3 regions of the Sphingomonas fucosidasi genome follow, and region 2 is predicted to be linked to each of the others. Evidence: riboswitches for the same ligand, from Rfam matches in the RefSeq annotation. Region 2 holds a riboswitch; each other region holds the start of a gene.
The links. A riboswitch is a leader RNA that binds a small molecule or an ion and turns the genes downstream of it on or off. The one in region 2 is predicted to bind cobalamin.
Positions count from the first base shown of each region.

Region 1: it holds a riboswitch for cobalamin, as region 2 does, so the genes downstream of both, U1737_RS03185 (DUF1636 domain-containing protein) here and U1737_RS02310 (HoxN/HupN/NixA family nickel/cobalt transporter) in region 2, are expected to answer to the same signal.
Region 3: it holds a riboswitch for cobalamin, as region 2 does, so the genes downstream of both, U1737_RS05165 (TonB-dependent receptor) here and U1737_RS02310 (HoxN/HupN/NixA family nickel/cobalt transporter) in region 2, are expected to answer to the same signal.

Region 1 covers NZ_JAXOJR010000001.1:728,818-732,089, reverse strand. Annotated here, with positions in the region: gene U1737_RS03195 (NAD(P)/FAD-dependent oxidoreductase) at 1-819, opposite strand, end outside; gene cobO (cob(I)yrinic acid a,c-diamide adenosyltransferase) at 874-1,479, shown strand; cobalamin riboswitch at 1,686-1,880, shown strand; gene U1737_RS03185 (DUF1636 domain-containing protein) at 2,053-2,460, shown strand; gene cobT (nicotinate-nucleotide--dimethylbenzimidazole phosphoribosyltransferase) at 2,457-3,272, shown strand, end outside.
Region 2 covers NZ_JAXOJR010000001.1:522,163-525,434, forward strand. Annotated here, with positions in the region: cobalamin riboswitch at 46-262, opposite strand; gene U1737_RS02310 (HoxN/HupN/NixA family nickel/cobalt transporter) at 434-1,483, opposite strand; cobalamin riboswitch at 1,666-1,884, opposite strand; gene U1737_RS02315 (PepSY-associated TM helix domain-containing protein) at 1,915-3,051, opposite strand; gene U1737_RS02320 (TonB-dependent receptor) at 3,051-3,272, opposite strand, start outside.
Region 3 covers NZ_JAXOJR010000002.1:356,082-359,353, reverse strand. Annotated here, with positions in the region: gene U1737_RS05170 (PepSY-associated TM helix domain-containing protein) at 1-987, shown strand, start outside; cobalamin riboswitch at 1,294-1,533, shown strand; gene U1737_RS05165 (TonB-dependent receptor) at 1,702-3,272, shown strand, end outside.

The DNA of each region.
Region 1 (3,272 bases), 210 kb from region 2:
GTCGCGCGCGCTGTGGCCGACCGCGAAGACGACGTGGTTGGCTTCGAGATAGTCGCCGGTGCTAAGGTGGAGGCCGCGAAGTTGGCGCGTACCGGCCTGCTCGATGATGTCGAGACCGTCGACGCGGGTGGAGAAGCGGTATTCGCCGCCCAGCGCCTCGATCGTCTCGCGCATGCTCTCGACCATCGTGACGAGGCGGAAGGTGCCGATATGCGGGTGCGCTTCGGTCAGGATTTCGGGCGGCGCGCCGGCTTTGACGAACTCGGTCAGGACTTTCCGGCCGAGATGGCGCGGGTCCTTGATCTGGCTCCAGAGCTTGCCGTCGGAGAAGGTGCCGGCACCGCCTTCGCCGAACTGGACGTTGGATTCGGGGTTGAGGACGCTTTTCCGCCAGAGGCCCCAGGTGTCCTTGGTGCGCTCGCGGACGACTTTGCCGCGATCGAGGATTATCGGCCGCAGCCCCATCTGCGCGAGGATCAGGCCGGCGAACAATCCGCAAGGTCCCGCGCCGACGACCACCGGGCGCAGGCCCTTGTAGCTCGGACCGGTTTTCGTGACGAAGCGGTACCCTGTATCCGGTGTGCGCTGGACGTGGCGATCCTTGCGGAACCGCGTGAGGACCGTGTCCTCGTTCTTCAGCGTGACGTCGACCGAATAGACCAGGTGGATGTCCATCTTGTCGCGTGCGTCATGTGCGCGGCGAGCGATGGTGTAGCGGATCAGGTCGCGCGGGGTGACGCGCAGACGGTCGCGGATCGCGGCGGGGAGCGCTTCGTCGGCGTGGTTGAGCGGGAGCTTGAGGTCGGTGATGCGGAGCATGCTCGGTCCTCTAGCGCCGCGCGGCGCGATCCGCCATCGGGAGGACGAGAGGATATGATCATGCGGACCGACGACGAGCAGAATGCCAAGAGTGCGAAGCGAAAGGAGGTCCATGACCGGATCGTCGCGAGCAAGACGATCGAGAAGGGCCTGATCATCGTCCACACCGGCAAGGGCAAGGGCAAGTCGACCGCCGCGTTCGGCATGGCGGTGCGGATGATCGGGCATGGGCGGAAAGTCGGTGTGGTGCAGTTCGTCAAGGGCGCGATGGCGACCGGCGAGAAGGCGATCTTCGATGCGTTCCCGGACCTGTGCGAATTCAAGCCGATGGGGGAGGGCTTCACCTGGGATACGCAGGACCGCGCGCGCGACATCGCGGTGGCGCGCGAGGCCTGGGACGAGGTGAAGCGGATGATCGCCGACCCATCCTATGCGATGGTAGTGGCGGACGAGCTGAACATCGTGTTGCGGTATGAGTATCTGCCGGTCGACGAGGTGCTGGCGGTGTTGGCGGCGAAGCCCGAGATGACGCATGTCGTGGTGACCGGGCGGAACGCGCCGGATGCGCTGATCGAGGTGGCGGATCTGGTCACCGAGATGACTCAGGTGAAGCATCCGTTCCGATCGGGGGTGAAGGCCCAGGCTGGCGTGGAGTTTTAGGCCGATCTCACGCGAACGTTCTGCAGGTCACGGCGCTAGCCAAAAACGCTCCGTCATCCTGACGAAAGTCAGGACCCAGAGCCACGAAGGTCGCCGCCCGTTACCCTGGGTCCTGACTTTCGTCAGGATGACGAGCGGATTGGTGGAACTGCTGGCGAGAGCACCTAACGCGCGCCGCTATCTTGCGTCCCCCAAGCCTCCCGCGTATCGCTCGACCCGCGACAGGTTTTCCCGAGGCGGCAACGCTTAGGGAAATGAAATGGGAACGGGAAACACCCGGCTGCCCCTGCAACTGTACGCGGCGAGCCATCGTGCCACATGCCATTGGGATACTCCCGAGAAGGCGGCGCGGACGGCGTTGACCCGCGAGCCAGGAGACCTGCCCGTCGCGGTCGTCTTTCGTCCGGCCAGGGTGCGCCGAACGAACGGGTAACACCCCGAGCGACGACATCGCTTCGCGTTTCGCGGAGGCCGGAGGCGTGCGCCTTTCGCCCTTCGTGCGGTGCGGGTCCGACTGTCCGAAGGGGTTCCTATGCCTAGTATAAATCGTTCTGAGATCGTCCGGGAACGGACATGCTGAAGCCGGTCGAAGACGGCGTCGCGGTGGTTGCGTGCAACACGTGCCGCCATTCCGCCGATGCGCGCGACGACGAGCAGGGCCAGCGCGGCGGCGCAAGGCTGGTGAGCGCGCTGAAAGCGGTGCAGGCAAGCGATCCCGCCTATGCCGACGTTGCGGTGCAGGAGATGCCGTGCCTGTTCGCATGCCAGGATTTCTGCACCATCCACCTGCGCGCACCCGCCAAGGTCGGTTATGTGCTCGGCCGGTTCGAACCGACCGAGGATTCCGCACGCGCGATCCTCGATTACGCGAAGCTCTACGGCGAAAGCGCGTTCGGGCAGGTGCCGTTCAAGCAATGGCCGCAGGGCGTGAAAGGCCATTTCATCACCCGCACGCCGCCCGCGGGCTTCGTCGTCGAATGACCGCGTTCGCGACGCCCGCCGCGTTTCTCGCGGCGTTGCACGGCTTGCCGCAGGCGGATGCTACGGCGCGCTCCGCTGCGGTCGCCCGGCAAGGCCAACTGACCAAGCCAACTGCGTCGCTCGGGCGGCTGGAGGATATCGCGGTCTTCATGGCCGGGTGGCAGGGCAACCCGCTGCCGCGGCTCGATCGCGGTAGCGCGGTCGTGTTCGCGGGCAACCACGGCATCGTCGCGCGCGGTGTGAGCGCGTTTCCGGCCTCGGTCACCGCGCAGATGGTCTCCAATTTCGAGGCTGGCGGCGCGGCGATCAACGCGCTGTCGCGAGCGGCGGGCCTCAAGCTGAAGATCGTGTCGCTCGACCTCGATCGCCCGACCGCGGATTTCACGCAAGCGCCGGCGATGTCGGAGGACGAGTGCCTTGCCGCGTTGAACGCTGGCGCGGCGGCGGTCGCGGATGTGCCGGACTTGGTCGTGCTCGGCGAGATGGGGATCGGCAATTCGACGACCGCCGCGGCGCTGTGCCTGGCGAGCTTCGGCGGGTCGGCGAGCGACTGGGTAGGGCCGGGTACGGGGGTCGATGATGAGGGCATCGCGCGGAAGATCGCGGTGGTCGAAGCCGGGGTCGCGTTGCACCGCGACGCGCTGGCCACGCCGTTCGAGATCTTGCGGCGGCTTGGTGGGCGCGAGTTGGCGGCGATCGCAGGCGCGGTGGTTGCCGCACGGCAGGCGGGCGTGCCGGTGATGCTCGATGGGTTCATCTGCTGTGCGGCGATCGCGCCGTTGGCGGCGGCGTGTCCCGACATTCTCGCGCAT
Region 2 (3,272 bases):
GCTCAGACGGAGTACCGTGCCGCGACCATCCCCTGGATCGTAGCAAGAGCGACCATTGCGCTGGCAGGTCTCCTGGCTCGCGGGTCGAAGCTCGACGTACGCCTTCCCAGGTTTTCACCCAGTGGCTGCCCTCCGAAACGAAGGGCGTGTGCGTCTCGCTCACCGCTTACAGTTGCAGGGACAGCTGCGGCATTGGGAGGACACCCTCCCGCACCGCATTCCCATTCAAGCCCCGAAGGGCACCGGCGCGATCTGTGAGGTTCGGTGAAACCGAGCCTCAGTGGTGGGTTAGAGGAATTTGGCGAGTGTGCCAATGCGCCTTGCGTTCGTCATGCCGGGCTCGTTCCGGCATCCACGGTTCCGCATACTCGATAGTTGTGAGTTTGCGGGACGGTGGACCCCGGAACAAGTCCGGGGTGACGGAGGGGGGCGGCTACCCGTGCCTCACCTCGATCTCGTCGAAGCGTTTCCAGCGGTAGATCGCGAAGCTCAGCACCCAGCAGAGGACGAACAGGCCGATGATCGCGAAGCCGAGGCCGTTGAAATTTTCGCCCAGTGCGGCCGCCAGATCCCAGATGCCGCCGGTCAAGCCCAGCTTTGCGCCAAGCAGCGCCAGTGTCTCGATCCCGCCGATTGCGATCGCGACGATTGCGGAGATCAGCGTGATGGTGATGTTGTAGTAGAGTTTGCGGATCGGCTTCACGAACGCCCATTCGTAAGCACCGAGCATGACGACGCCGTCCGCGGTGTCGACCAGCGCCATGCCGGTCGCGAACAGTACGGGAAGCACCAGCACGATGCCGATCGAGAGACCGTCGGCGGCCTGGCTTGCGGAAAGGCCGAGGATCGCGACTTCCGTAGCGGTGTCGAAGCCGAGCCCGAACAGGAAGCCGAGCGGGGCCATGTGCCAGCTTCGCGTGACGAGCCGGAACATCGGCCGGAACAGTCGCGCGAGCAGCCCGCGGTTGCCGAGCAGGAGGTCGAGATCCTCCTCGACATAGGTCCCGCCGCCGCGGACATGGCCGAAGGTGCGCCAGACCGAGCGCAGGATGATGAGGTTCATCGCGGCGATCGTGAAAAGGAACAGCGCGGAGATCGTCGTCGCGACGACGCCGCCGACCTGTTTGAACGCCTCGAACTGCGACAGCGCGCTGGCGGTGAGCGCGATCGCGACGGCGGCGATCAGGACGATCCCCGAATGGCCGATCGCGAACCAGAAGCCGACCGCGATCGGGCGATGGCCGTCCTGCATGAGCTTGCGCGTCACGTTGTCGATCGCGGCGATGTGGTCCGCATCGACTGCGTGCCGCAGGCCGAGGCCCCAGGCCAGCAAGGCCGTGCCGAGCATCAGCGGCTGCGCGTGGAACAGCGAGAACGCCCAGCACCACGCCGCGATGTTGGCCACGATCAGGCCTAAGAACATCCAGCCGATGCGCTTGCGTGTCGAAACCCGCGTCGGTCGCTCAATCGTCAAAGTCGTCATGCAATAGCCCCGCAGCGTCCGACGAGGACGGGGGCCTGCCGCGAACGGCCGGGTCATGCGACGACCGGACGCCATGAGCGGCCGACGCACGACACCGATGCGGACCCCGCCACATGGTCGTCGCTCAGCCAGTGTCACGCAGGCGGCGTTCACCGTGCCTCGGCCACCCCCTGGACCGGGACAAGAGCGACCAGACGCCGGCAGGTCTCCTGGCTCGCGGGTCAAGGCTCGGCGCCCACGCCTTCCCAGGCTTTTCGGCCCAGTGGCTGCCCTCGCGCAGAGGGCTCGTGCGCTTCGCTCGCCGCTTACAGTTGCAGGGACAGCCGCGGCATAGGACGGCGAACCGTCCGCACCGCATTCCCAATCAAGCCCTTCCGGGCACCGACGCGATCTAGCGAGCCACCGGTCGAACCGGCCGCTCGATCGTCGTGCTAGCCGGGTTCGTGCCGGGTGCCAATCGTCCTTCGCGGGTTTCGCCGTCGTTGCCAGCGCAGCAGTCCGGTCACGAACAGCGCGATCGGAACGATTCCGGCGACGAAGGCGAGGACGCGTCCTGCCAGTCCGAACGCCTCGCCGCCATGCAGCGGGTGGAGCCAGTTCATCATGATGTCGCCGCGTGTCTCGGCGAGTCCGTCGCGGGTCGCTAGGATGGCGCCGGTATGGGGATCGAGCCAGACGTTAGTGCGCGGAAAGCGGCGGCTTGGCTCGCCGTCCTGCGCGAGATTGATCCGCGTGGTGCCGGTAGGCGAGGCGGGGGTTTCGATCCAGGCGAGTGCGGCACCTGGAAAGCGGTGCTGGGCGACAGTGACCAGCTGGTCGACGGGAAGGCGGTCTCCGTTCGGAACGACCATCAGCGGCGGCATCTGATATAGCGGTGAGACGCGTCCGATTACGGAGCGCGTCTGGTCGGGGAGGTCGAGCATCACCCCGGTCGCGGTGACGACGAGCAGCAGGATCGCGCCGGCCAGGCCGATCAGCTTGTGCCAGTCGTAGAGCCGGCGAATTGGGGCGGCGTCGCGCTTGAAGCGGAGCGCGCGCCACCAGACGCCAGGGCGCGGCCACCACGCCCAGATCCCGCTGGCGATCATCAGCAGCATGACGATCCCCGCAATCCCCATGACGATGCCGCCGGGTTTCTCCAGCAACAGCCGGTAATGCAGGTCGTAGATCCAGGTGACGATGGTATCGCCCCAGAAGCCGGTGCGGATCGTCGTCAGCCGGACCGGGTCGATCCAGGCGAGCAGGGGCGCGAAGTCGCGACCGGCGGTTTCCTTCGGCCGGTAATAGCGGACCGAGATCGCGCCGCCGTCCGTCGTGACCTCGATCCGCCATGCGCCGGTGCGGGCGGGATGCTCGCGGTGGAGCGTGTCGACGACCGCCTGCCACGATACCGGCCGGGCGCCGTCCGGCACTGCGCGCAACGCCGGGCTGAGCGCTGCGTCGATCTCCGGATAGAAGACCAGGATGCTGCCGGTCAGCCCGGCGAACGCGAACAGCGCGCCGATCGACAGCCCCAGCCAGAGGTGGATACGCCGCACGATCACGCGCAGCGGCGGCCGGCGTGGCATCAGAGCGTCAACCGGACCGCGCCGAACAGCGATCGTGGATCCGCCGGCGCATGAAGCCGCTGCGTGCCGTCGTACCAGACATATTCGTACCGCGTGTTGGCGAGGTTCTTCAGTTGCCCGGAAATCTCGATCCTCGGCGTCAGCTTGTACGCCACGTCCGCGTTGAGCACGACGTAATCGCCGTATCGCCCCTGCGTATTGGCGGGGTTGAGTTCGTAACT
Region 3 (3,272 bases), on a different contig from region 2:
TTGAACGCACGCGTCTGGGATCGCGCGCTGGCGACCGGGCGGGCACGCTGGCACGACACAGGCGGCAAGTGGACGCTTGAAGCAACGGGCGAAGGCGGTGCGATCCCGGCGCGCTATTATCCGGCGCCCGGCCACCACGGCGACCGGATGATGGTATGGTTCTCGGCCGATGGCACGCGCATCGTTCGTGCCGAACCGTGGGGCGGCTATCTCATGAGCTGGCTCTACCAACTTCATATGGCCCTTCTTGCCGGGGATATCGGCGGTCAGGTGGTGGGCTGGTCCGGGGTGCCGATGCTGCTGCTGTTGATCAGTGGCGTGGTGGCCTGGTGGCCGCGCGGACGCTGGCGCAAGGCGCTCGCCTTCAAGCGCGACGCCGCACCGATCCGTCGCCTGCGGGACCTCCACAAGCTGTCCGGCCTGTGGAACATGGTGCTGCTGTTCGTGCTCGTCGCGACCGGCGTGTTGCTGGCTCTGCCTGCCGTTACGCAAGCCCTGTTCCGACCTGCGGCGATACCCGCGCCGAAGTCGGTCGATGATGGAGCGGGCCGGATCACGATCGTTCGCGCGTTCGGGATAGCGCACCGGGCATTGCCTGACGGCCGGATCGTCTTCGTGGATGTGCCCAGCGCGCGGGATGCGCCGATCAGGGTGCGACTTCAGGTGGACGGCGATCCTCACCCACGCTTCCCCGGCAGTTACGTCTTCGTCGATCAGCCTTCGGGCCGGGTGCTGGCGGTGCACGATGTTCGGCGCGCCGGCACCGGGACCTTCCTGGTGAGCTGGATACGCACGCTGCACGACGGGACAGTCGGCGGAATGGCGACGCGGATCCTCGCGGTCCTGTTGGGCTTCGTGCCGACGCTGCTATTCGCGACCGGCCTTCTTCACTGGTTGCGCCGCGGCAGGGCTGTTCGCTCTGCCGGCAAATACCGGCCAGATACCAAGGCGGAATGTCCAAGCGACACGCCGCGCCGCCAGCGATAGCCGCTCCGTGTGCACGCCGGCCGGCATCGTCTGACGAAACGCCATCTGGCCGTGCTGATCTGCACTGCACGGCGACAGGCAGGAGCTGCGGCCGAACTGCACCGGTACGAGCGCGGTGGCCACGGGTTCTGCCTGCATGCGAAAGGTACGACGAGCGAGCATTGGTTCGACGAGCTTGTCTGGTGGCTACAATCTCGCCGTCTCTTAAAGCCGCGGCGAAATTGTCAGGTCGTGGCTTTGGGGCATGGCGATTGCCCAGAGGCATTGATCGGGATACATCGGCGCCGCTGATCTGCTTTTGAAGCAGGCCGGCATGATCGCGTCGGTGTCCCGAGAGGGGCTTAATAGGGAACGCGGTGAGGGTGGTTCGCCGCCTGAATCCGAGGCTGTCCCTGCAACTGTAAGCGGCGAGCGCGATGCATATCGCTTCTTCCTTCATAGAAGGGGCAGCCACTGGGCCAGACGTTACGTCACGAGGGCCTGGGAAGGCCGTGCATCGTGTGATGACCCGTGAGCCAGGAGACCTGCCGGCGTCTGGTCGCTCTTGCCTGGCCCAGGGGGTGGCCGAGGCACGGTACTCCGTCGAGCGACGACGTGTGCGGTGGGGGCCGCACGGGCATGCGTGCCGGTCGCGATGGCGTCCGGCTGGCGCGGATGTCGGCCGTTCGCGGAAGGTCCCTGCCGGGTTCGCTCGACGCCCCGGGGATTACCGTAATGCCGTTCCTATCGTCTCGCTTCGCGTTTGCAGGGGCTTTGTTGTCGCCTGTGTTCGCAGCACCGCTCAACGCTCAGTCCGCGCCTACTTCCGACAACGAGGACATTCTGGTTGTCGGCCAGCATGCACAGGACACGCTCACCACGCCGAACGCGACCGGCAGCCGCCTGGGTCTCACGCCGCTCGAGACTCCCGCGACGATCTCGGTCATCGACGGCGCCACGATCCGCGCGCGCGGCGACCTGTCGGTGATCGACGCGACGAGCCGCGCACCGGGCATCAGCAACGCCGGCAACCCCGGCAACGGCGGCACCGCGCTCGCCGCGCGGGGCTTCAGCGGTCAGGGATCCGTGCTCCAGCTCATCGACGGCATAAGGCTGTTCCCGGCTGCCGGCACGATCACCTTTCCCACCGATCCGTGGATGGTCGAGCGTATCGACATCCTGAGCGGCCCGGCCTCCGTGCTCTACGGCCAGGGCGCGCTGGGCGGCGCGGTGAATGTCCTGATGCGCAAACCCGATACGCAGCGGACCCAGATTGAAGGCGAGATCGGCTATGGCTCGCAGGACAGCTTCCATGTGGCAGCCGGCGCAGGGGGGGCGATCACCGAGCGCCTCTCGTACCGCATCGATGGCAGCTATCGCCGATCGGACGGCTATGTCGATCGTGGCCAGTCGCGCAGCCATGCGGTGTCGGGCACGCTTCGCTGGGCACCGACCGACACGCTCGTCGTCACCGCGCGGGACGATTATGGCGACCAGAAGCCGATGCGCTATTTCGGCACGCCGCTGATCGACGCTCGGCTCGACGACCGCATCCGGGAACGCAACTACAACACGCGCGACGGCTTTATCCGCTACCGCGACAACCGCACCAGCCTGCAGGTCGACTGGACGCCGAGCGATGCACTGACCGTCAGCAACCAGGCCTATCGCCTCACGTCCAAACGCTACTGGCTCAATCTCGAAAGCTATTGCTGGATCGCCGCGGGCGGGGTCTGCCCCAACGGCAGCACCAACGCCGGGACGCCCGGCCGCGTCCTGCGCACCGACATGACCGGGATCGTCCACGACCAGACGCAATGGGGCGATCAGGGCAGCGTGACGCTCTGGACAGGCATCGCCGATGGCGTCAGCAACGACCTTGTTATGGGCTTCGACGTCAACCTCATCAAACTCACCTACTCCCACAACTTCGGTTCGGACCCGCAGGTTTCGGAGGTCGATCCTTTCGCGTTCGATCCCGGTCTGATCGTCGACACGCAGGGGATCGCACCGCGCTATCGCACGCGCATCGACGAATATGCGGTCTTTGCCGAGGACCGGCTGAAGCTCGGCACGCACGTCTCGATCGTCGGCGGCGTGCGCTACGAACGCGACAGGATACGCCGTTGGTCGATCGACTATCCGGGCGGCGCCAGCACGGAAACCTTAGCGCTCGACAAGCGGCTGCACAATATGACCTGGCGGATCGGGAGCGTCTATCAGCCGGTTCCGACGGTTTCGCTCTATGCGCAATATGCCACCGGCGTGGACCCGCTCGGGACGCTGACCACCTATTCGACGGGGCA